2 regions of the Variovorax glacialis genome follow, and region 1 is predicted to be linked to the other one. Evidence: riboswitches for the same ligand, from Rfam matches in the RefSeq annotation. Region 1 holds a riboswitch; the other holds the start of a gene.
What was found. Region 1 has a riboswitch for glycine ahead of gcvT (glycine cleavage system aminomethyltransferase GcvT). Riboswitches for the same ligand answer to the same signal wherever they lie in the genome.
Positions count from the first base shown of each region.

Region 2: linked by a shared signal. The riboswitch ahead of ACSFBL_RS23675 (D-amino acid dehydrogenase) and the one ahead of gcvT (glycine cleavage system aminomethyltransferase GcvT) in region 1 are both predicted to bind glycine.

Region 1 is NZ_JBPJZT010000002.1:340,408-354,609, forward strand. It holds gene denD (D-erythronate dehydrogenase) at 1-1,025, shown strand, start outside; glycine riboswitch at 1,064-1,167, shown strand; glycine riboswitch at 1,180-1,292, shown strand; gene gcvT (glycine cleavage system aminomethyltransferase GcvT) at 1,338-2,501, shown strand; gene gcvH (glycine cleavage system protein GcvH) at 2,538-2,912, shown strand; gene gcvP (aminomethyl-transferring glycine dehydrogenase) at 2,949-5,858, shown strand; gene ACSFBL_RS06075 (YciI family protein) at 6,005-6,424, shown strand; gene ACSFBL_RS06080 (YciI family protein) at 6,451-6,900, shown strand; gene ACSFBL_RS06085 (RNA polymerase sigma factor) at 6,897-8,195, shown strand; gene ACSFBL_RS06090 (DUF3014 domain-containing protein) at 8,208-9,095, opposite strand; gene ACSFBL_RS06095 (flavin reductase family protein) at 9,194-9,823, shown strand; gene ACSFBL_RS06100 (hypothetical protein) at 9,975-10,262, shown strand; gene ACSFBL_RS06105 (autotransporter-associated beta strand repeat-containing protein) at 10,267-14,202, opposite strand, start outside.
Region 2 is NZ_JBPJZT010000009.1:139,283-147,530, reverse strand. It holds gene ACSFBL_RS23680 (FAD-dependent oxidoreductase) at 1-1,023, shown strand, start outside; glycine riboswitch at 1,050-1,145, shown strand; glycine riboswitch at 1,155-1,272, shown strand; gene ACSFBL_RS23675 (D-amino acid dehydrogenase) at 1,359-2,660, shown strand; gene ACSFBL_RS23670 (FIST signal transduction protein) at 2,672-3,940, opposite strand; gene ACSFBL_RS23665 (PhaM family polyhydroxyalkanoate granule multifunctional regulatory protein) at 3,976-4,737, opposite strand; gene ACSFBL_RS23660 (copper chaperone PCu(A)C domain-containing protein) at 4,805-5,704, opposite strand; gene ACSFBL_RS23655 (TonB-dependent receptor) at 5,730-8,057, opposite strand; gene ACSFBL_RS23650 (DUF2946 family protein) at 8,156-8,248, opposite strand, start outside.

The sequences.
Region 1 (14,202 bases):
ACATCGTCATCACCGGCGGTGCCGGCTTCGTCGGCGCACGACTCGCCCGCACCCTGCTCGCTCGCGGGCATCTCACCTTGGCCGGTGCCACGCCTGCGTCGATCGAGGGCATCACGCTCGTCGACCGCGTGGCACCACCTGAAGATCTGGCGCAGGATCCGCGCGTGACCGCGGTCGTCGGCGATCTGAACGAGTTGCTCACCAGCGCGCCCGAACGCGCTGTGCCGCGCGACACCACGCTGCTCTTCCACCTGGCCGCGGCGGTCAGCGGCGAATGCGAGGCCGACTTCGATCTCGGCATGCGCAGCAACTTCGCCGCCACCAATGCACTGCTCGACGCCTGCCGCAAGCTGGGCACCGTGCCGACGCTGGTCTTCTCGAGCTCGCTCGCCGTGTACGGCAATTCGCCCGAGCAGCCCTTGCCCGAGGTCATCACGGACAGCACCCTGCCCACGCCGCAGACCAGCTACGGCATCCAGAAGTTCATCGCCGAACAGCTGGTGGCCGACTACACGCGCAAGGGCTTCATCAACGGCCGGAGCGTGCGGCTGATGACGGTCAGCGTGCGACCGGGCATGCCCAACGGTGCGGCCTCTGGCTTCTTCAGCGGAATGATCCGCGAGCCGCTCGCCGGCGTTCGCGCGGCCTGTCCTGTGGCGGACGAAACGCCGGTGGCGATCGCGTCGCCGACGCGCACCATCGAAGGGCTTGTTCGCGCAGCCGAAGCGAGCGACGCGCAATGGGGACCGCGCACTGCGCTCAATCTCCCATCGCTGTCAACCACCGTCGGCGAGATGGCCGCGGCACTCGGCCGCGTCGCGGGAACCACAGCGACGAACCTGCTCGACCGCACGCCCGACCCTGCGATCCGCCGCATCGTGAAGAGCTGGCCCGGACGCTTCGAGACCGTGCGCGCGCGTGCGCTCGGGCTCGACGCCGACGCGAGCTTCGATGACGTGATCCTCGAATACGTCCGCGAGAATCCGGGCGCGATCAAGGTGTCCGTGCAGGCGCCGTCAGGCTGAACGAATTCGGCGGCCGGCGTGCCGCCAATCCCTTACACTCATTCCCGTCAGGAGAGAGCCCCGCGACAGCGGTGCCGCCGAAGGCGCAGGTCCCCCCATCACAAGGGCCCGAACGCTCAGGCAAAAGGACTGACGAGGCGCCCCTCCACACGGGCGTTTCCTTGCTGGAGAGAGGCGGCCCGTCATCGAGTCGGAGGGCCGTCCACCGAAGGAGCAAACCCCGATCGTGGGGCGAATCTCTCAGGTAAAGCGGACAGCAGGGGTGGCCCATGGCTTCGGTCATGGATCTGGACTGCCCCTTTGGAGAGTGCCTTGGCCTCCGCATCGACCGACGATCTTCTGAAGACACCGCTTCACGCCCTGCACGTGGAACTTGGCGCCCGCATGGTTCCCTTCGCGGGCTATTCGATGCCGGTGCAATACCCCGCAGGCCTGATGGCCGAGCACCGCAACACGCGCGAGGCCGCCGGCCTGTTCGACATTTCGCACATGGGCCAGTTGCGCCTGGTCGGCCCCGATGCGGCGGCAGCCTTCGAGACCCTGATGCCGGTCGACGTGATCGGCCTCGCGCCGGGCAAGCAACGCTACGGCCTGTTGCTCAACGACGAGGGCGGCATCCTCGACGACCTGATGTTCTTCAACGAAGGGCACGATTCGCTGTTCGTGATCGTGAACGGCGCCTGCAAGGTGGCCGACCTCGCGCACATCACGGCGAAGATCGGCCAGCGCTGCCAGGTCCTGCCGATGCCCGACCAAGCGCTGCTGGCGCTCCAGGGGCCGCAGGCCGCGGCGGCGCTCGCCCGGCTGTCGCCCGGCGTCGAGCGCTTCGTCTTCATGACCGGCGGCGCCGTGCAGATCGGCGGCCTTCCGGCCTTCGTCACGCGCAGCGGCTACACGGGCGAGGACGGCTTCGAAATTTCCGTCGCGGCCAAGGATGCGGAAGCCCTGGCCCGCCTGCTGCTCGCCCAGCCGGAGGTCAAGCCCGTCGGGCTGGGCGCGCGCAATTCGCTGCGCCTCGAAGCCGGGCTCTGCCTCTACGGCAACGACATCGACGAAACCACCACGCCGGTCGAGGCATCGCTCGGCTGGGCGATGCAGAAAGTGCGGCGAACGGGCGGCGCACGCGAAGGCGGCTTTCCCGGCGCGGCGCGGATCCTCGCGCAACTCACGGCCGCCAGCGGCACGGCGGGCCACCTCGATCACGAGACGCTGAAGCGCAAACGCGTCGGCCTCGTGGCGCTGGATCGCGTTCCGGTGCGCGATGGCACGCTCCTTGAATCATTCGAAGGCGTCGCCATCGGCCATGTGACCAGCGGTCTGCTCGGACCGACGGTCGACCGGCCAGTCGCCATCGCCTATGTCGCGCTGGCCTATGCGGAGCCGGGCACGCGCATCCAGGCCGTCGTGCGGGGGAAGCCCGTGCTCATGGAAGTAAGCACCATGCCTTTCGTTCCTGCCCGCTACTACCGAGGCTGACCCCACCAATACCCAACTACCCAAGGAGCTTCATTCATGACCATCAAGTACACCAAGGACCACGAGTGGGTCAAACAGGACGATGCAACGCTCGTCACCGTCGGCATCACGGTGCATGCGCAGGACGCGCTGGGCGACGTGGTCTTCGTCGACCTGCCGGAAGTCGGCAAGACCTTCAGCCAGGGCGAGGTCGCGGGCGTGGTCGAGTCGGTGAAAGCTGCGGCCGATGTGTTCATGCCGGTTTCGGGCGAGATCACCGAGGTCAACGAGGCGCTGCGCGCCGACCCGTCGCTCGCCAACAGTGCGCCAATGGATGCCGGCTGGTTCTTCAAGGTCCGCGTCAGCGACGCGACCCAGCTCGAAGCGCTGCTGGACGAAACCGCCTACGCCAAGTTCGCCGAAGACAACTGATCCTCCACTGCCTCTCCTGACCCAACGACCATCTCCATGTCGACGCCCGTCCTGCCCACCCTCCCCTCGCTCGGCGAACTCGAGAACGCCGAGGAATTCATCGCGCGCCACATCGGCATCGAAGCCGCGGACGAGACGCGCATGCTGGCTGCCGTCGGCTCGACGACGCGCGCCGAACTGATCGACGGCATCGTGCCGCCGGCCATTCGCCGCAGCCGGCCGATGCGCCTGCCGGCACCGTTGACGGAGGCCGACGCGCTGGCCGAACTCAAGGCGATAGCGTCGAAGAACAAGGTGGCGCGCAGCTTCATCGGACAGGGCTACTACGGGACGCACACGCCCGGCGTGATCCTGCGCAACGTGCTGGAGAACCCCGCCTGGTACACGGCCTACACGCCCTACCAGGCCGAGATCTCGCAGGGCCGGATGGAGGCGCTGGTCAATTTCCAGACGATGGTCTGCGACCTCACGGGCGTGGCCATTGCCAACGCGTCGATGCTCGACGAGGCGACGGCCGCCGCCGAGGCGATGACGCTGGCCAAGCGCAGCGTGAAGAGCAAGAGCAACGTCTTCCTGGTGTCGGGCGATTGCCATCCGCAGACGATCGAAGTGATCAAGACGCGTGCCGCGCCGCTGGGCATCGAGGTCAAGGTCAGCACCGTGTCCGAGACCCTGCCGCACCTGATGGCGAGCAGTGAATTCTTCGGCGTGCTGGCGCAATACCCCGCCACCACTGGGCACGTGCACGACCTGCGCCCGCTCGCGGGCCACGCGCACCAGTTCGGCGCCGCCTTCTGCGTGGCGGCCGACCTGCTCGCGCTCACGCTGCTGGTGCCGCCCGGCGAATGGGATGCGGACATCGTCTGCGGCACCACACAGCGCTTCGGCATGCCGATGTGCAATGGCGGGCCGCATGCGGCCTACCTCGCGTGCCGCGACGAATACAAGCGTTCGCTGCCCGGCCGCATCGTCGGCGTCAGCGTCGACACGCACGGCGCGCCCGCCTACCGCCTCGCACTGCAGACGCGCGAGCAGCACATCCGCCGCGAGAAGGCCACCTCCAACATCTGCACCGCGCAAGTGCTGCCGGCCGTGGTCGCCAGCATGTACGCGGTCTATCACGGGCCGCAAGGGCTGCGGCGCATTGCGCAGCGCGTCGCCGCGCTCACCGCGGTGCTGGCGCAGGGCCTGGAGCAGATGGGACGGGAGCTCGTCAACGTGACCGCCTTCGACACCGTCACCGTCAAGACCGGCGAGGACACCGCCAAGATCCTCGAACGCGCCGAGGCGGCCAGCTTCAACCTGCGCCACCGCCTGCAGAACCACCTGGGCATCTCGCTCGACGAGACCACGACGCGCGCCGACATCGAGACCCTGTGGGCCCTCTTCGTGCCGACCGGCAAGCCGATGCCGCGCTTCGAGGACCTCAGCGGCCGCATCACGCCGCGCATCCCCGAGGACCTGCGCCGCACCAGCGACTTCCTCGCGCACCCGGTGTTCAACACCCACAAGAGCGAGACGGCGATGCTGCGCTACGTCCGCAGCCTGAGCGACAAGGACCTCGCGCTGGACCGCAGCATGATCCCGCTCGGCAGCTGCACGATGAAGCTCAACGCGACGAGCGAGATGATCCCGATCACCTGGCCCGAATTCGCGAACATCCACCCCTTCGCGCCGGCCGAGCAACTGCAAGGCTACGCGCAGCTCGACAAGCAGTTGCGCGCGTGGCTTTGCGAGGCCACGGGCTATGCCGGCATCAGCCTGCAGCCCAACGCGGGCTCGCAGGGCGAATACGCGGGCCTGCTGGCGATCAAGGCCTTCCACGAAGCGAAGGGCGAAGGCCATCGCAACGTGTGCCTGATCCCCTCTTCGGCGCACGGCACCAACCCTGCCAGCGCCCAGATGGTCGGCATGCAGGTGGTCGTGACCGCCTGCGACGCCGAAGGAAACGTCGACATCGACGACCTCAAGCGCGCCTGCGGCACGCACGGCGACAAGCTCGCGGCGGTGATGATCACCTACCCCAGCACGCACGGCGTGTTCGAGACCCGCGTGAAGGAACTCTGCGAGATCGTGCACGCGCACGGCGGCCGCGTGTACGTGGACGGTGCCAACATGAACGCGCTGGTCGGCGTGGCCGCGCCAGGCGAGTTCGGCGGCGACGTGAGCCACCTCAACCTGCACAAGACCTTCTGCATCCCGCACGGCGGTGGCGGGCCCGGTGTCGGGCCGGTGTGCGTGGTCGAGGACCTCGTGCCCTACCTGCCCGGGCATGCGACCGGCGGCATCGCCTCGCACGGCGTGGGCGCCGTGTCTGCGGCACCGCTGGGCAACGCGGCCGTGCTGCCGATCAGCTGGATGTACTGCCGGATGATGGGCGCCGTCGGCCTCAAGGCCGCGACCGAGATCGCCATCCTCAGCGCCAACTACATCAGCTCGCGCCTGAAGGACCACTACCCCACGCTGTACGCCAGCCCGAACGGCCACGTCGCGCACGAGTGCATCCTGGACCTGCGCCCGCTCAAGGACGCCAGCGGCGTGACCGCCGAGGACGTCGCCAAGCGGCTGATCGACTACGGCTTCCACGCGCCGACCCTGAGCTTCCCGGTGCCCGGCACGCTGATGGTCGAGCCGACCGAGAGCGAGCCGCTGGCCGAGCTCGACCGCTTCATCGACGCGATGATCGCCATCCGCGGCGAGATCCGCCGCGTCGAGGAAGGCGTCTGGCCCAAGGACGACAACCCGTTGAAGAACGCGCCGCACACGGCGGTGAGCCTGCTCGGCACCGAATGGACCCGCCCGTATTCGCGCGAGCTCGGCGGCTTCCCGCTGGCAACGCTCAAGCAGGCCAAGTACTGGCCGCCGATCGGGCGGGTCGACAACGTCTACGGTGACCGCAACCTGTTCTGCAGCTGCGTGCCGGTGGGCGACTACGCCAAGGCCTGAATCGCCGCGTCAACATTTTTTTACAACGACGGTCGAAAAGCTGTCGATCTCGCAGTCGCCGCTTCGACGTTGAAGTAGAGCCCCGGAAAAGCCCCGGTCACACCGACCGGATGCCGGGCTCCCGATTCAAACCAAGGAGCAAGGACATGCGATTCATGGTGATAGTCAAGGCCAGCAAGGACTCCGAAGCCGGCATCCTTCCCACCGAGGCCCAGCTGACCGCGATGGGCAAGTACAACGAAGAGCTGGTCAAGGCCGGCGTCATGCTGGCCGGCGAAGGCCTCCAGGCCAGTGCCAAGGGCGCCAGGGTGCGCTTCTCGGGCAAGCAGCGGACCGTGATCGACGGCCCCTTCAGCGAGACCAAGGAGCTGATCGCCGGCTTCTGGCTCTGGCAGGTCCGCTCGAAGGACGAGGCCATCGAATGGCTCAAGCGCGCCCCCTTCGAGGGCGACGAAGTCGAACTGCGCCAGGTCTTCGAGATGGAAGACTTCGGCACGGAACTCACCCCCGAACTGCGCGAGCAGGAAAAGCGCCTTGCGGCCGAAATGGCCGCCAGGAAGCCCTGACCGCCCGTCCGCAGGGAGATCCGACCATGAAATTCATGATCATCCGCAAGGCCGACAAGGACACCGAGGCCGGCATGATGCCCACCGAGCAGCTCGTGACCGACATGATGAAATACAACGAGGAAATGATCAGGGCGGGCGTGATGTTCGACGGCATGGGCCTGCAGCCGAGCGTGAAGGGTGCGCGCATCAAGTTCAACGGCGGCAAGCCGACGATCACCGACGGGCCTTTCGCGGAGGCGAAGGAGCTGATCGCAGGCTTCACGCTCATCCAGGTGAAGTCGCGGGATGAAGCCCTCGAATGGGCCAAGCGATGGCCGCCCATCGACGGCAATGGCAACGTCGAGCTGGAACTGCGGCAGGTGTACGAGGCCGAGGACTTCGGCGCCGAGTTCACGCCCGAGCTCCGCAAGCAAGAGGAGCTGCTGCGCGAACGCGCCGCCGCGCGCGACGACCCGGGGCGGCCGCACCCGTGACGACGGCCGACGCGCACCGCACAGTCAACGCCGTCTGGCGCATCGAATCCGCCAGGATCATCGGTGCGCTCGCACGGATGGTGCGCGACGTCGGCATCGCCGAGGAACTGGCGCAAGACGCGCTGGTCGCCGCGCTCGAACAGTGGCCGCGCGAAGGCATCCCCGACAACCCCGGCGCCTGGCTCACCGCCACGGCGAAGCGGCGGGCGATCGACCTGCTTCGCAAGCGGACGCTGCACGCCGGCAAGGAAGACGAAATCAGCCGGGAACTGGATGCCCGGCACGCCATGGCCGCAGCCGATTTCGCCGAAGCGGTCGATGCCGCGATCGACGACGACGTGGGCGACGACATCCTGCGCCTGGTGTTCACCGCCTGCCACCCCGTCCTCTCGCCCGAAGCCCGCGTCGCACTGACCTTGCGCCTGCTCGGCGGTCTCACCACCGACGAGATCGCCCGCTCCTTCCTCGTGCCCGAAGCGACCATCGCCCAGCGCATCGTCCGGGCCAAGCGAACGCTGGCCGCCGCGCGCGTCCCCTTCGAGGCGCCACGCGCCAGCGAGTTGGCTGCGCGGCTCGCGTCGGCGCTCGAAGTCATCTACCTGGTCTTCAACGAGGGCTACGCCGCCACCGCCGGCGACGACTGGATGCGTCCAGCGCTGTGCGAGGAAGCGCTGCGGCTCGGCCGCATCCTGGCCGAACGCATGCCCGAAGCGTCGGAGGTCCACGGCCTGGTCGCGCTGATGGAAATCCAGGCATCGCGCTCGGCGGCGCGCGTCGATGCCAATGGCGACCCGATCCTGCTGCTCGACCAGAACCGCGGGCGCTGGAACCAGATCCTGATCCGGCGCGGCCTGGCTGCGCTGGCGCGTGCCGAAAAGCTCGGCGGCGCGCTGGGCCCCTACGCACTGCAGGCCGCGATCGCGGCGTGTCATGCGCGGGCCCGCGTCGCGGCCGAGACCGACTGGACGCGCATCGCCGCCCTCTACGAAGCGCTCGCGCAACTCGCGCCTTCGCCGATCGTGGAACTGAACCGCGCGGTCGCGCTGTCCATGGCCTTCGGGCCCGCCGTGGGCCTGGAACTCGTCGACACGCTGCGTTCAGAGCCGCAACTGCAGGGCTACCACCTCCTGCCCAGCGTGCGCGGCGACCTGCTCGCCAAGCTGGGACGCAGCGGCGAGGCCTACGTCGAATTCAAGCGTGCCGCGGAACTCACGCGCAACGGGCGTGAACGCAAGCTGCTGCTGATGCGCGCGCTCGCCTGCTCGGGCGGCGCGGCCGCGTCGGCGGCCGACTGAGCCGACGCCGAACTATTTCTTCGCGATCGCCCCGGTCGCGATCTGGCGACGGAATTCGGCCAGCTTGGCCTTCATCCGGCGTTCGTTGACCGGACCCATGCGGATCAGGATCTTCTGCCCCGCCGACAGCGATTCGAGCTCCGGATCCACGAACTCGTAACGCACCCACGGGCGCTCGGACTGCATCTCGCCCTTCACTTCCGTCAGCTTCACCTGCACCGGTCCCGTCGGTACCGGCGTCTGCAGCAGGTGGTCGATCACGGCGACGAGACGGTCATTGAAATAGCGCCCCGGATAGCCGAGTTCCTCATAGGCCTGTTGGAACAGCGGATAGAGCTTGGCGTAGAGCGCTGCCGCGCGGCCAGGATCGACCGACTCGGCGAAAAGCACGAAGGGCGTGTACCGGTTGCCATTGTCGGGACTGATCGTCTTCGCCTCGCCATTGCCCTGCACGGTGAAGCGATTCGGCGTCGGATTCGTCGGCCACACGCGCGTAGTCGCCTGTGCGCGCGGCAGGTTGTCGACCGTCGCCACCACGCGCCGCACGAAGCCGTCGGTCTGCAGGAAGGATCCGACCCCCTTCTTGCCCAGCAACTCGTTGAGCGCAGCGTTCACGCGGGCATCGGCGTCGTTGAGCGGAGGCAATGTCGCGTCGGGCTCGGCCAGCGCATCCAGCGGATTCTGCGGACCCGTGACCACGGGCTGCGGCGGCGGCGCGTCGGCCGGCGCGCCTTGAGGCTGCGGCATGGTCGCGACGGGCGGTTCCGACGCCGTTTCCTTCTGCAATGACCAGCGCCACCACGCGAACGCGGCCGCGAGAATCACCACGACGACGATCACCAGCATCCACACCGACGATTCGCGTGCTGGCCTGAATTCTGCTGCGTCCCGTTCGGGCATGGTGGAATCGTCCTTTCATTGGCGGTCGGATGTGCGCGGTCCATTTGAATCCACGACAGCACCCCGACCGTAACGCCCTGTGACCGCTTGGAACCCTTATGAACATCGACTTCGCGACCCTCACCGAGTACCAGCGTTACAAGCTCATGGCAAGCCTGATCGTGCCACGTCCGATCGCGCTCGTCACCACGCTCGGCCCCGACGGCATCGTCAACGCCGCGCCCTTCAGCATGTTCAACATGCTGGGCGAGGAACCGCCGATCGTGATGATCAGCGTCAACCGCCTGCAGGACGGCGTTCTCAAGGACACTGCCGCCAACATCGTGCGCACCCGCGAATTCGTCGTGCACCTCGCCGACGAGGACATCGCCGAACAGATGCACCGCTGCGGCGACCGCCACCCGCCGCATGTGAGCGAACTCGACGTCGTCGGCTTTACCGCCCTGCCCAGCAGCGCCGTGAAGCCGCCCCGCATCGCCGAGGCGCCCGTCGCCTTCGAATGCACGCTGTGGGAAACGCTGGAAACCGAAAGCCGGCAGATCTTCATCGGCCAGGTCCGCTGGATGCATGCACGCGACGAACTGATCGACACCGAAACGTGGCGCGTCCGATTGCAGCACTACTTCCCGGTGGGGCGTTTCGGCGCGAGCTTCTATGTGAAAACGCGCGAACGCTATTCCCTGGCCGCGCAAGGCGAGACCCGCAGCACGTCGATCGACGAGATGTAGTGCAAGAGGACCACCGCGCAATCTACTCCTTTGCCAACAAAGTGGTCATCGGCTGTGCGGTCTACCCCTAAGGTAGGCGCCGCCTTACACGCACGAACTGTCAATTGAAGTTAAAACGACGCTTGTTACGGCTTCAGCGACGGAGGATCTGATGTTCAGTTTTTTCCAACCCAACCGAAACGGCCACTTGCGACGTGTCATGACGCTGCTTGAAGAGGCCCACCTGGCCCGCATCGAGCACCAGGCGGCGGCGGAGCATCACGGCGCCCTGGCCCGCATGTACGCCGAGCGCGCCAAGCGGCTGGAGCGGGAGGTCTATGGATCGACGCACGTTCCGCTGGGAGAAGGAGGGTCGGCACCTCACAAGACTTCCGACGAGAAGCCCGTCGTCTACGCGCTGGACGCAGGCCGCCGTCTTGAAGGACAAGCCAAAGGCTGAACCGTCAGAATTTCCAGTTCAGTGTGGCGCGGACGCCGTTGTCTCGCATGCCGCTGCCGGCCTGTCCCGCATAGGACATGCTGAACACGGCGTTCCTGGCGATCGGCGCCTCCACTCCGAGTTCGAGCACGGCCGTGTTCCGCGCGATGGGTACCCCGGCGACACTGAAGGCGCTGGAGCCGTCGAAGCTGAGCAAACTCGTCGGCACCGTGCCCCCATACGCATGGCGCCAACCCAGCATGCCTCGCGCCGTCCAGTCGGTGCCCCCCACCTCGAAAGTCGATGCGGCGCGCAAACCGAGCGTGGAAAAGGTGGCGCTGGTGGCGTCGCTGCGGCCGTTCACGGCGCCGACGGTTCCCTGCTCCAGAAATCCGTCCGTTGACTGCCTGACGTAGGCCAGATTCGCGAACGGTTCGTACTGGATAGTCCCCGCGTCGATGCGTTGGCCGAGTTCGCCGAAGACCTGGGTGGTTCCCGCGTTGTATTTACCGCCAAGTCGATCGGTATAGCCGGGGAAGGAAACAGCGCGGCTGGTATCGATGGCGTGCCACGTGTAGGCGGCTCCCAGTCGCAGGCCCAGATCGCCCCATTGCGTGCCGCCATAAACGCCGATGTCATAGTCGTCGCTGCTGCCCGACGCGTTGCGATCGTGCGCGTTGAAGCTCGAACGGCTGTACCCGGCCATCATGCCGACGCGCCACGTGTCGGCCACACGCAGATCGGCGCCCCCGAGGAGACCGCCGATCGAGCGATCCAGTTTCGCGGCATTGCCGTCCGCATCGGTGCTGCCCCACGATCCAAAGGACCGCGCCCAGGCCACGGGGCGGTCCGGATTGCATTCCATGGCTGCGAGCGTCGACTCTTTGCCGATGGCCTTTGCACTGATCCGGGGATCGGCGCCGCCGACGGCGCAGAGGGCTTGTCGAACGCGATCGGTCGATGCATCGCGCACGAAATGGCTTGCCTCGATCATCTGCGTCTTGGCGGAGGCGTGGATCTCACCCGACAACTGGTTGAAGGCGTCGCGCGCCTGGACGTCGGTCTCCAACAGGCCGACCGCGTCCTTCAGTCGGTTTCCATCGGGCAAGTCATTCAGGCTCCGGGCAGTCGCGATCTCGTTGTGAGTCTGCGCGGCGCTGACGAAATTCCTGACCTGCTCGGGCATCAGGTAGACGTTGTTGGCATCGTAGGAATCGACGAGTCTGAAGAATGTGCCGGAAGTGTCTCCGCCGAGCGTGTACCTGCCGGTCACGCCGTTCCCGGCGGTCAGCACCGTGTAACGCGAGTTCAGGGAATAGGCGCCTGGCGTGACCTTGGTCACGTTGAGGACGGCGCCGCTCTCCAGCGTCGCCGAGCCGCTGACCTGGATCCGGTCCGACGCGGTGCTGTTCGGGACCACCTGCGCCTGGTAGATGGATCCCGCAGCCTGGGTGTAGTTGCCATTGATGGACAAGGTCCCGACGGAGTTGCCGGGCGCGATCGTGCCGCCTGCACGGATCGCAGTGGCCCCGACCATGCCGTTGCCACCCAGCGTCGCGCCGTCGAGCACCTGGACCGCGGAGTTGGCCAACGAGCCGTTGACGGCCAGCAGCCCCGCCGCCACGGTCGTGGCGCCTGACAGTGCGTTCGTACCCGTGACGTCGAGAGCGCCCGCTCCCGACTTGGTGAAGCTCCCCGTGCCGTTGAGGGCATTGGCGAAACTGGCGTTGCCAGGCTGGTCGATGATCAGCGCTGCGTTGTCGAGGATCGCACCTGTGCCGAAACTGGTCGCCGAACCGGCCAGCGTGCCTGCCGAGATCGTCGTCCCGCCCGCATAGTTGTTCGCGGCGCTCAGCGTGGTCGTGCCGCCACCGGCCTGGATGACTGCACCGGTGCCGCTGATCACCCCGGGGAAGGTGAAGTCATTCGACCGATTGAAGGCCAGAGCGCCGTTGTTCAGCACGTCTCCGACGATCGAACCAGTAGGGCCGCCGTTGCCCAGTTGCAATGTTCCATGGGAGATGGTCGTTCCACCGGTGTAGGTGTTCGTCCCACTCAGCACGGTCGTGCCGGCGCCCACCTGACGGACAGCACCCGTGCCGCTGATTCCGCCATTCAGTTCGAAGCTGTCGGAGCGGTTGAAAGCCAGGGTTCCGTTGTTGGTCACGTCGCCAACGATCGACCCGGAAGTGCCTGCATTGCCCAACTGCAATGTCCCCGCGGAGATCGTCGTGCCGCCGGTATAGCCGTTCGCCCCGGTCAGGACCAGCGTGCCGAGATCGGTCTTGTCCAGGCCGCCGGAGCCGTTCAACGCGGCGCCGATGGTCGCGACATAGCCCGCGCCTGCCTCCGTCCCGTCGCCCACGCGGAAGACGTGGCTGCCGGGAACCAGCGTGACGGGGGCGCCCTCGATCGCATAGCCGTTGGTGGCGAACTGCATGCCCGACGACGTGACGGCGCCAGCACTGTTGTCGACCGTCACCGTGCCTGGCGTGCCGGCAAAGATCGCGAACGACCCATCCGTGTAGGACGAATTGACCGCGCCAGAGATGTCCGCCCAGTTGTCGTTGCCGGCGGAGGCTTGCCAGATGCCTGATCCGCCCTTGACGCCCCCGTCGAACTTCGGGCCAGCGCCGTCCCAGACATTGATCGTCAAGCCGGCCGTATTGACGAGGTTGACCTGTCCGGCAAGGGCCGTCTGCACGTAGAGCGAGGTGCCGCCTGGCACGGCGCCAAGCGCGAGACCGTTGTCGGTCAACGTGCCGCCGTAGCTGATGATCCGATAGAGCCCCGGATCGAAACGAACGCCGGTCGGTGCCGTGACGTTCACCGTGCCGTCGAGCAGCAAGTTTCCGCTGACCACGGTCAGGTCATTGAAGGCGCCGCCGACGACACCCGCCTGCCCGAAATCGTAGTGAAGGATCGAGGGGCTGGCGAGCGACAGGTTGCCGCCGATGGTCAGCGTGCCGATCGACTGGCCCGGCGCCAGGATGCCGTCGGCGATCGACACGCTGCCTCCGAAGGTGCCACGCCCAGCGATCGTGCCGCCGGTGGCGACGGACAGGGTGCTGGCGCTGCTGCCGAGGGTGCCGTCCACTCGCAGCGTGCCGCCGGTGACGCTCGTGGCGCCCGAGAAGGTGCCGCTGTTGCCGGTCAGGAGGCTCGTGCCTGCGCCGATGTGGCGGACGGCTCCCGCGCCGCTGATGTCGCCGGCGAAGGTCACGGCATCCGATCGATTGAAGATCAGCGTTCCGTTGTCCACCACATTGCCGACGATCGAACCGGTGGTGCCGCCGCTGCCCAGTTCCAGCGCGCCCGACCAGATCACCGTGCCTCCCGCATAGGTGTTGTTGGCGGTCAGCGTGGTCGTGCCGCCGCCGACCTGCTGGACAGACCCTGTACCACTGATTACGCCGGCGAAGGTCACGGCGTCCGAGCGGCCGAAGGCCAGCGCGCCGTTGTCGACCACATTTCCAACGATCGAACCCGTGGTTCCCCCAGCGCCCAATTGCAGGACGCCGCTGGAAATCGTCGTGCCGCCCGTGTACGTGTTCGCCGCGGTCAGCGTGGTTGCCCCTCCACCGACCTGGGTGACGGCACCCGCACCGCTGATGGCTCCGGCGAAGGTGACAGCATCCGAGCGGTCGAAGACCAGGGTGCCGTTGTCGAGCACGTTGCCGACGATCGAGCCCGTGGTGCCGCCGCTGCCCAGTTGCAACGTGCCTCCCGAAATCGTCGTGCCGCCGGTGTAGGTGTTGTCCGCAGTCAGGGTGGTGGTTCCCGTGCCGAGTTGCACGACCGCACCGCTGCCGCTGATCACGCCACCGAAGCCCACTGCGTCGGAACGATTGAAGCCCAGTGCGCCGTCGTCGACCACGTTGCCACGAATCGATCCGGCCGTACCGCCATTGCCCAGCAGCAGCGCGCCGGCGGAAATCGTCGTGCCACCCGTGTACGTGTT
Region 2 (8,248 bases), on a different contig from region 1:
TTGCGCCGCCGCGTCGCCAGGCTGCTCGATCGCGCCATCGGCGAAAAGCCCCAGCGCGACCCGGTCGAGCACCTCGTTCGCCTCGCCGCCTACAGTCGCAAGAGTGCGCGCGTCCTGCGCGAAGAGGCGGGCATGCCGCAGGGCACGCGTATCGGCGGCCTGCTGAATCTGTTCACCGATGCCGCGGCCTTCAACCATCGAATGGCCCGCGCCCCACACTGGTCCGAACTCGGCTGCGAGGAACAGCTCTTTTCCGCCGATGACGCGATCCGCATGGAGCCCGCGCTGAAGGCCATCCGCGACAAACTTGCCGGCGCGACTTACTCGGCCGAAGACCCGGCCCGCGATCCTTCGCAGTTCGCGGCAAGCCTGGTCTTCCTCTGCCGCGCGGCGGGCGTGCGTTTCCTGACAAAGCACACGGTGGTGTCGCTGAAGGACCGCGACGGCCGCATCGACCGCGTCGAGGTGCTCGATCCCCATGGCCGCGCCACCACGCTCCGTGCCCAGGCCTATGTGCTGGCGCTGGGCTCGTCGAGCGTCCAGCACGCGGAGTACCTGGGCGTCTCCATGCCGCTGCGTTTCGTGCGCGAGTACATCGTGACGATACCGGTCAAGGATCCGACCCGCGCGCCGCGCGTCGCGCTGCGCGATCGCCAGGGCAAGCTGCGCATCGATCGCGTCGAGACGCCACAAGGCGACCACCTGCGTGTCACCGCCACGGTTCGTGCCGGCCTGGACGAGGAAAGCGAACCCGATTCGGACCGCTTCGATGCGATCCTGACGCGCGTCGAGATGCTGCTCCCGGGCGCGGGCGACATGGCGCACGCATCGCTCGCCACCGAGATGCACGCCGTGAGCAGGACCCGACTGCCGATGATCGGCAAGACGCGCCTCCCCAACCTGTTCCTGAACACGGCGCCCGGCACACCCAGCTGGATCAATGCCCTCGGAGCGGGCAAGTCCATCGCCCGCATCGTCAGCGGCCTGCGCCCCGAACTCCAGTTCGCCTTCAGGGGCTTGTAGCCTTGAGGCCTCCGGCCGCCTACAATCGCCGCACTGCAGGAGAGCGGGCCGCGAAAGCGGCCCCACCGAAGGCGCAAACTCCCATAAACGCTCAGGTCGGCTCGCAAGACGGGCCTGTACTGCACCAACTGTCATAGCCGTCTGGAGAGCCATCACTTCACTCGCATGCGAGCGTGATGCACCGAAGGAGCAAACCCGCTGCGGGCGCAGCGGGTGAATCTCTCAGGTACCGAGGACAGGGGGAGCGGCAACTTGGACGTCCGGTCCGGTTGCTTTTTCCATTCAGCTTCCGAAACCGATCCGTCCGAGCGCTGCAACCTTCGAAGGTGCTTTCAATGCGTGTGATCGTTCTTGGCGCCGGCCTGCTCGGCGTGACCTCGGCCTACTACCTCCAGCAACTCGGTCACGAGGTGACCGTCATCGACCGGCAGGCCACGCCGGCCGCGGAAACCAGCTTCGCCAACGGCGGGCAGATCTCGGTGAGCCACGCCGAGCCCTGGGCCAACCCGGGTGCGCCACTCAAGGTACTGCAATGGCTCGGCAAGGAAGACGCTCCCCTGCTCTTCCGCATGCGCGCCGACATGCGGCAATGGCTGTGGGGGCTGCAATTCCTGCGCGAGTGCACGCCGGCGCGCACCCGCCACAACATCGAGCAGATCGTGCGGCTCGGCACCTACAGCCGCGACACCCTGCAGCAACTGCGCCGCGACACCGGCATCGGCTACGAGCAGCGCACGCAGGGCATCCTGCACTTCTACACGACGCAGAAAGAGTTCGACGCCGCCCTCGAACCCGCCGAGCAGATGCGCGCCCTGGGCTGCGACCGCCAGGTGATTTCCGCCGACGCGGCCGTGAAGATCGAGCCCGCACTGGCCCACATCCGCTCCCAGCTCGCCGGTGCCACCTACACGGCCGAAGACGAATCCGGCGACGCCAACCGCTTTGCGCGCGAACTCGTCAAACTGGCCACTGCGGCCGGCGTGAAGTTCCTGATGAGCCACACCGTGACGGCGCTGCGCGAGGCCGGCGGCAGCATCGACCACGTCGAGGCCACCGACAGCGAAGGCCGCTTCCAGCGCATTCGCGGCGACGCCTTCGTGCTGGCGATGGGCTCGCTGAGCCCGCTCTACGCGGCGCCGCTCGGCATCCGCCTGCCCATCTACCCGGCCAAGGGCTATTCGGTCACCCTGCCGGTGAAGGACGCGTCGAAGGCGCACCAGGTCTCGTTGACCGACGACGAGTACAAGCTGGTCTTCTCGCGCTACACCTCCGAGTCGGGCGACCGGCTGCGGATTGCCGGAACGGCCGAATTCAACGGCTATGACCGCGACCTGAACCGCGTGCGCTGCGAGGCGATCGTGCGGCGCGTCGAAGAACTCTTTCCCGGCGCCGGCGATGCCGCCAATGCCCAGTTCTGGACCGGCCTTCGCCCCGCGACGCCGAGCAACGTGCCGCTGATCGGCGGGACGAAGCTGCCGAACCTGTTCCTGAACACCGGCCACGGCACGCTCGGCTGGACGCATGCCTGCGGCTCGGGCAAGTCGATCGCCCGGATCGTGAGCGGCCTGGCGCCGGAAGTCGACTTCGCTTTCACCGGCCTGCGCGCAAATGCGTCGCCCGCGCTGCAGCCCGCCTGAGCGGCAGGCGCTCAGTCGTTGCAGGTGAACACCGTCAGCACGCCGGTGTAGCCGTAAAGATGGTTCCGGGCGATCTCGCCCGCCGCGAAGAAGCCGACCAGCGGCACGTCGCCCAGCGCGTGGCGCACGATCTGCAATTCCGCCCCCGGCGCGCCGAAGTGCGGACCGCCGCGGCCGGAGCAGCTCACGTAGACGGCTCCCGCGATGCGCCGGGCCGGATGCGGCGCCGCCTCGGCCTCGCCGGCCGCCACCGCGCGGGCCGTGGCGAGCGTCTGCTCCTCCGGCTCCAGTTCCTCGCGGATCTCGGCGCACACACGCATCAGGTCTGATCGCGCCGCCTGCGCGTTTCGTCGGCAGAAGGTCATGCGCATGCCGACCTCGGCGACGTCGGCGATCGCCACGCCGCGACGCGTCGGGTCGAGCCCGATGATGTGGCGCACGCGAACGTCGGCGCCGAGGTCGCGCGTGCGTCGCACACCGTCGCTGCCGGCTTCGGCCAGACCCACGAGCGTGGCGCGCACTGCATCGACCGCCTGCTCCGGCGCGTCGAGCGATACGTGGAGGTCGTCCAGCAGCACATCGAGCGCCGGATCGCCGTCGAGTTCGAGCAGCAGGTTGCCGTCCGCCTTCGTGATCTCACGCTCGCGGGACACCGGCTGGCAGCCCTGCGTAACCCGCGACACCAGGCGCACGCCTTCGCCGAACACCACCCCCGACAAACCCCCTGAAAACACGCCGCCCACGGCCCCATGGCCCCGGATGTTGCCGTTGCCACCGATGGCGAACTGCAGCGAACCGGCGCGCCCCGAAGACAGGCCGCCGAACAGGTAGCCGGTGTCGGTGCGATCGGCCATTTCGGCGATCAACTCGCCGAGTTCGGGCGTCCGCGGGTCGGCATGCACGAGCGCGGTGTGCGCGGCAAAGCCGCTCATTTCCGAACTGGCGAGCGGCGCCACGCCCGAGAACACGCGGTACTGGTCGCTGGGCAGTTCGCACAGCATCACGCTCAGGGCCGGCTCGTCGAAATACTCGGCGTTGTTGGCGGCCACGCCCACGCCCACGGTGCCGGACCAGTCCGTGATCTCGGGCAGTTCGGCACCGAGGTGGTCGAGGATTTCCTGTGCGTCGGCCGCGTAGTGGTCGGTGATGTAGAGCAGGCCCAGCGTGGGCGAGCGGGCGTAGTCGGGCAGCGCCATCTGCGCCCGCAGTTGGGCGAGCACGAGCCCGGCCGCCATGCGCCATTGCGGATGGGTGGCGTGACCGGAGGGAAAGAGCTTCATGCGCGCGGCTTTCTGTCTGGGTTCGTCCAGGGACGTCAGCGCGCGCGCTTGCGCGCCGGAGCCGACGACTTGCCGGCAGCGGCGTTGCGGCCGGTCGATGTCTTCTTGCTGGCGGCCGCAGCGGCCGGCTTGCGGGTCGCCTTGGCCGGTGCCGCGCCCATCGCCTTGCCGACGGCTTCCGCCATGGCCGGCACCTTCAACTGCGAAGCGTCCTGCATGGCCGAGGCGGCGATCTGCTGGAACTGCTGCGTGAGCGCGCCCCACCACTGAAGCGGATCGACCACGCCGGCGCCATCCGCCGACGCACCGCCGGCCGCTTTCGAAGCCTTCGACTTCGCAGCGGGTTGCTCGTCGGCCTCGACTTCGACGTCCTCATCCTCTTCTTCCTCGACTTCCGGCTCGGGTTCCGGCGGCGCGGCGCGGAACGAAGGAGCGGGTGCAGGCATCGGCGCGGGCGTCGGGGCGGAGGCCTGGCGGGTGAAGACGCTGGCGAGGTCTTCCATGCGCACGTTCATGCCGCGGAGCGTCGAGAGCGTCATCTTCTGCACCTCCAGCGCCTGGATGGTCGCCTTGAGCGCGTGGCCGTTCTGTTCGAGCCAGTACTGCACGGTCTTGAGTTCCTGGATGCGCTTGTCGACTTCCTCGACGCTCAGCGTCGGCGCCACCCAGCTCGACAGGCTCGGCATGCCGGGCACCGCGCTCGCGCCGGCCGAAGCGCTGCCGCTCGCCAGATTCCTGAGAAAGTCGAAGCCCGGAACGAACTGGCTGAAGGCGAAAGGCTTGCTCGTGTCGCTCATGGGCGGTCTCCAGGGGTGTGGTTCTTGTCCGGGCAGCTTACTCCAAGCAGCGTGGCTTTTGGGCGCGTCAATGCTTGTGTTCGCCGCCGGCAGGCGCGGCCGCACCCGCGAGGACCGGGACTTCCAGCTCCTTCGTGCTCTTCTGGCCCTTGGCGTCCTCGAAAAGCAAGGTGAGCGGCACCGTGCTGTCCTTGACGAGCGCCTTCTTGAGGTCCATCAGCATCAAGTGATAGCCGCCCGGCTTCAGTTCGACGGTCTGCCGTGCGGGCAGGTCGAGCGCCCCCGCGGCACGCATGCGCATGGTGTCGCCTTCCATCTTCATCTCGTGCACTTCGGCTACCCCGGCAGCCGGGGTCGACGCACCGACCAGGCGCGCGCCCGACGGCGCGCTGAGCTTCATGAAGGCGCCCGTGCCGCTCTGGCCTGGTACGGAGGCGCGGATCCACGCGTCACGCACGTCGACCGCGGCCACGCCGGGTGCGAGCACGTCGAGGCGGGCGGCCGGGCTTTCGAGGCCCTCGGTCGAGACGCCGCTGGCGGGGACCTGCGCCCAGTCGGCGCTGCCGTTGTCGCAGGTCTGCAGCACCTTGAACCAGAGCACGCCGGGCGCCGCCGGCAGCTTGCCGCGCACGATGAACTCCGCGCGCTCGCTGCCGGGCAGGGCCGTCTGCGCCGATTCGGCCGTCCAGCGCACTTCGCCGCCGCTGTCGCCCGCTGCCTTCTGGACGTCCAGCTTCCAGCCCTTGCGCGCCTGCGCATCGGTAAAGCCGAATCCCTTGGGCAGGCGCACGGTGATGCCGGTGGTGCTCTTGGCCTCCTTGCAGGCATGGCCCACGCGGAATGCGGCGTCGTACTCGCTGCCCGCGGTGCCGCCGCCGGGTGGCAGGGTCACGTGGGCGAATGCCGCGCCGGTGCTGCACAGCAGTGCGCAGGCGGCAAGCTGCTTGAAATTGAAGGTGGCGTTCATGACGGGTCCTTTGTCGAGTGTGGAGTCAGAGGTCGAAGCGGAGTTCAGCGGTGTAGGTGCGCTGCGGATACGGATGGAAATTCCAGTACTGGTAGTTGTTGGCGTTGTCGATGCCGAAGGCGGCCGACCACTGCTTGTCGATCTGGTAGCGCACGCGCATGTCGACGGTGAAGTACTTGCTCGCCCCTGTATAGGCGAAGCCGTTCACGTCGCTGTTGTCGAGGGTCGAATACTGCTTGCCGCTGTAGCGGGCAGCGACCGTGAAGGCCCAGTGTGCATCGGGCTTGTACGTGGCAAACACCGTCGAGCGCCAGCGAGGCACGCGCGGCTGCCATTTGCCCACGCTGGCCGGATTGGTCGGGTTCTCCACGGTCTTCGAGTCCGCGAAGGTCAGGCTGCCGCCCAGGTCGAGCCCGCGCATGAAGACGTCCTGCCCGGTGTAGGCGAGCTCGAAGCCGGTCGTGCGCACCTTGGCGATGTTCTGCACGCGCGACACGGTCGTCGAGCCGGGAATGAGCTGGCTGTAGATTGCGTCGTCGGTGGTCTCGTGGAACAGCGTTGCGCGGGCCAGGCCGTTGCCGAGGTCCTTCTCGGCCGACAGTTCGCTGGTCCAGGATTTCTCCGGCTTCAGGAACGGGTCGTTGATGAACGACAGCGCCCCGCCGGTCGTCGCGCCGTACAGCTCGCCCACCGTGGGGAAACGCACTGCGCGGCCCACCGATCCCTTGAGTACGGTGTCATCGGTGAGCTGGTAGGCCAGCGCCGCCTTGGGCGACTTGTCGGACTGGCTGCGTGGCGGATAGGCGATGGCACTGGTCGCGACCTGCGTGAAGCCGTTGTCCGCCTGCCAGTCTTCGTAGCGCAGGCCGAGCACGGCCTTCCATCGGGGCGCAAAGGACCACGCATCCTGCACCCAGGCGCTCACGGTTTCGCTGTCGCCGCCGACATTGCTGACGAGGGTCGTCGGCGGACCGTCCAGCCAGCTGCCGAAGACGTTCGTCTTGAGGATGCCCAGCTTGTACGCATCGCGGCCGACGCCAAAATCCACGATGTGCGCGCCACCGATCCCCGGCGGCCGCCAGGTGCCCTTGGCCGCCAGCGTGTTCCAGCCGGTGCTGCCGCCCTGGTTCTGCAAGGTTCCCGCGCCGCCGATGGCGGCCAGCGGCAGCGGGATCGTCGGCTGGCGCTGCTGGTCGGTCGCGTAGTCGTACAGGCTCGCCGCCACCTCCCAATCCCACTCGCCCTGCGTATTGCTCTTGACCGACAGGCCGTGCATGTAGTGCGTCTGGTCGTCGTTGGTTAGCGGAAAGGCCGTCGGCGCCAGCGTGAAGCTGCGACCGAGGATGTTGATCGCCCCGGTGTAGACCGGTGCGCCGGCGCTGTTGCTCAGGTAGCTTGCCGACCGCCCTTCGGATGTGTTCTGCCACCAGCCCAGCGTGTAGGTCGCGCGCACCGTGGGCGAGAAGTCGTAGGCCAGCTTGAGCTTCGCGTGGTCCTGCACCGTGTGGTACTGGGTGCCCGTGCCAAGGATGTACCAGGGCATGCTGGTCGTGTTCAGGCCCGGGACGAAGCCGGTCACCGGCGTGCCGTTGCGGCCGACGGTGCCCGATGCGAGGGTGGCCGTGGTGAAGGTCAGCGGCTGGCCCTCGCTGTCGGTGCGGGAGACGTCGATCCACCACGACCAGTCGCCGCTCCTGCTGCCGATCGAGGCGCTGGTCTGCCAGCTGTTGAAGGTCTGGTGCGTGTTGTAGAGGTCGAAGGGCTGCGACGCATAACCCGCCTTGACGTGCGCTTCGAGCTGCGTCGGCATCCGGGTCACGTAGTCCACCACCGCCCCCGCCGAATTGCCCGGGTAGGCCGCTGAAAAGGGGCCGTACATCACGTCCACGCGCTCGATTTCCTCCGGCGTGACCAGCCCCCAGCGCGGTGCGTAGTTGGTGCCGTTGGCGATGCCGTTGCCCAGGTAGTTCGACAGCAGGATGCCGTCCGCATACACCGCCGAACGCGCACTGTTGCCGGTGCCGGAGGCGCGCGTCGACAGGATCGCGTGGTTGTAGTCGCCGATGTAGCGCTTGCGCACCAGCAGGCTGGGCAGGTACTTGAGCGCGTCCTCGCTGTCGGTCGCGTTGATGCGCGTCTCGATCTCCTCGCGCGTCACGCCTTCGATGGTGGTCGGGATCTGGGTCGGCAGCGATGTCGGCTGGCCGCCCGTGACCGTCACGACGCCCAGCGACTTGACACGCTCGGGGCTGTCCTCGGCTGCGGCGCCTTCCGTGGTCTGGGCGATCGCGGGCCCGGCGAGCCATGGAAAAGCTGCGCCCACGGCGAGCGACAGCAGGGTCTTCTTCTTCACTTGAATGCGCTCCTCGGCCCCTGTGGGGGCACCGATGCATGGCTGGGAGATCGACGCCGGCGCACCGGTGGGTGCGCAGCGGGATCAGCGGATGCAGTTCAGAGGAAGCGCGGAGGCCCGCGCGCCGGGAGCGGCGCAGCGGTGGCCGCTGCAATGCGCGCGGCGGGAATCGACTGGACGGCCAGCGCCAG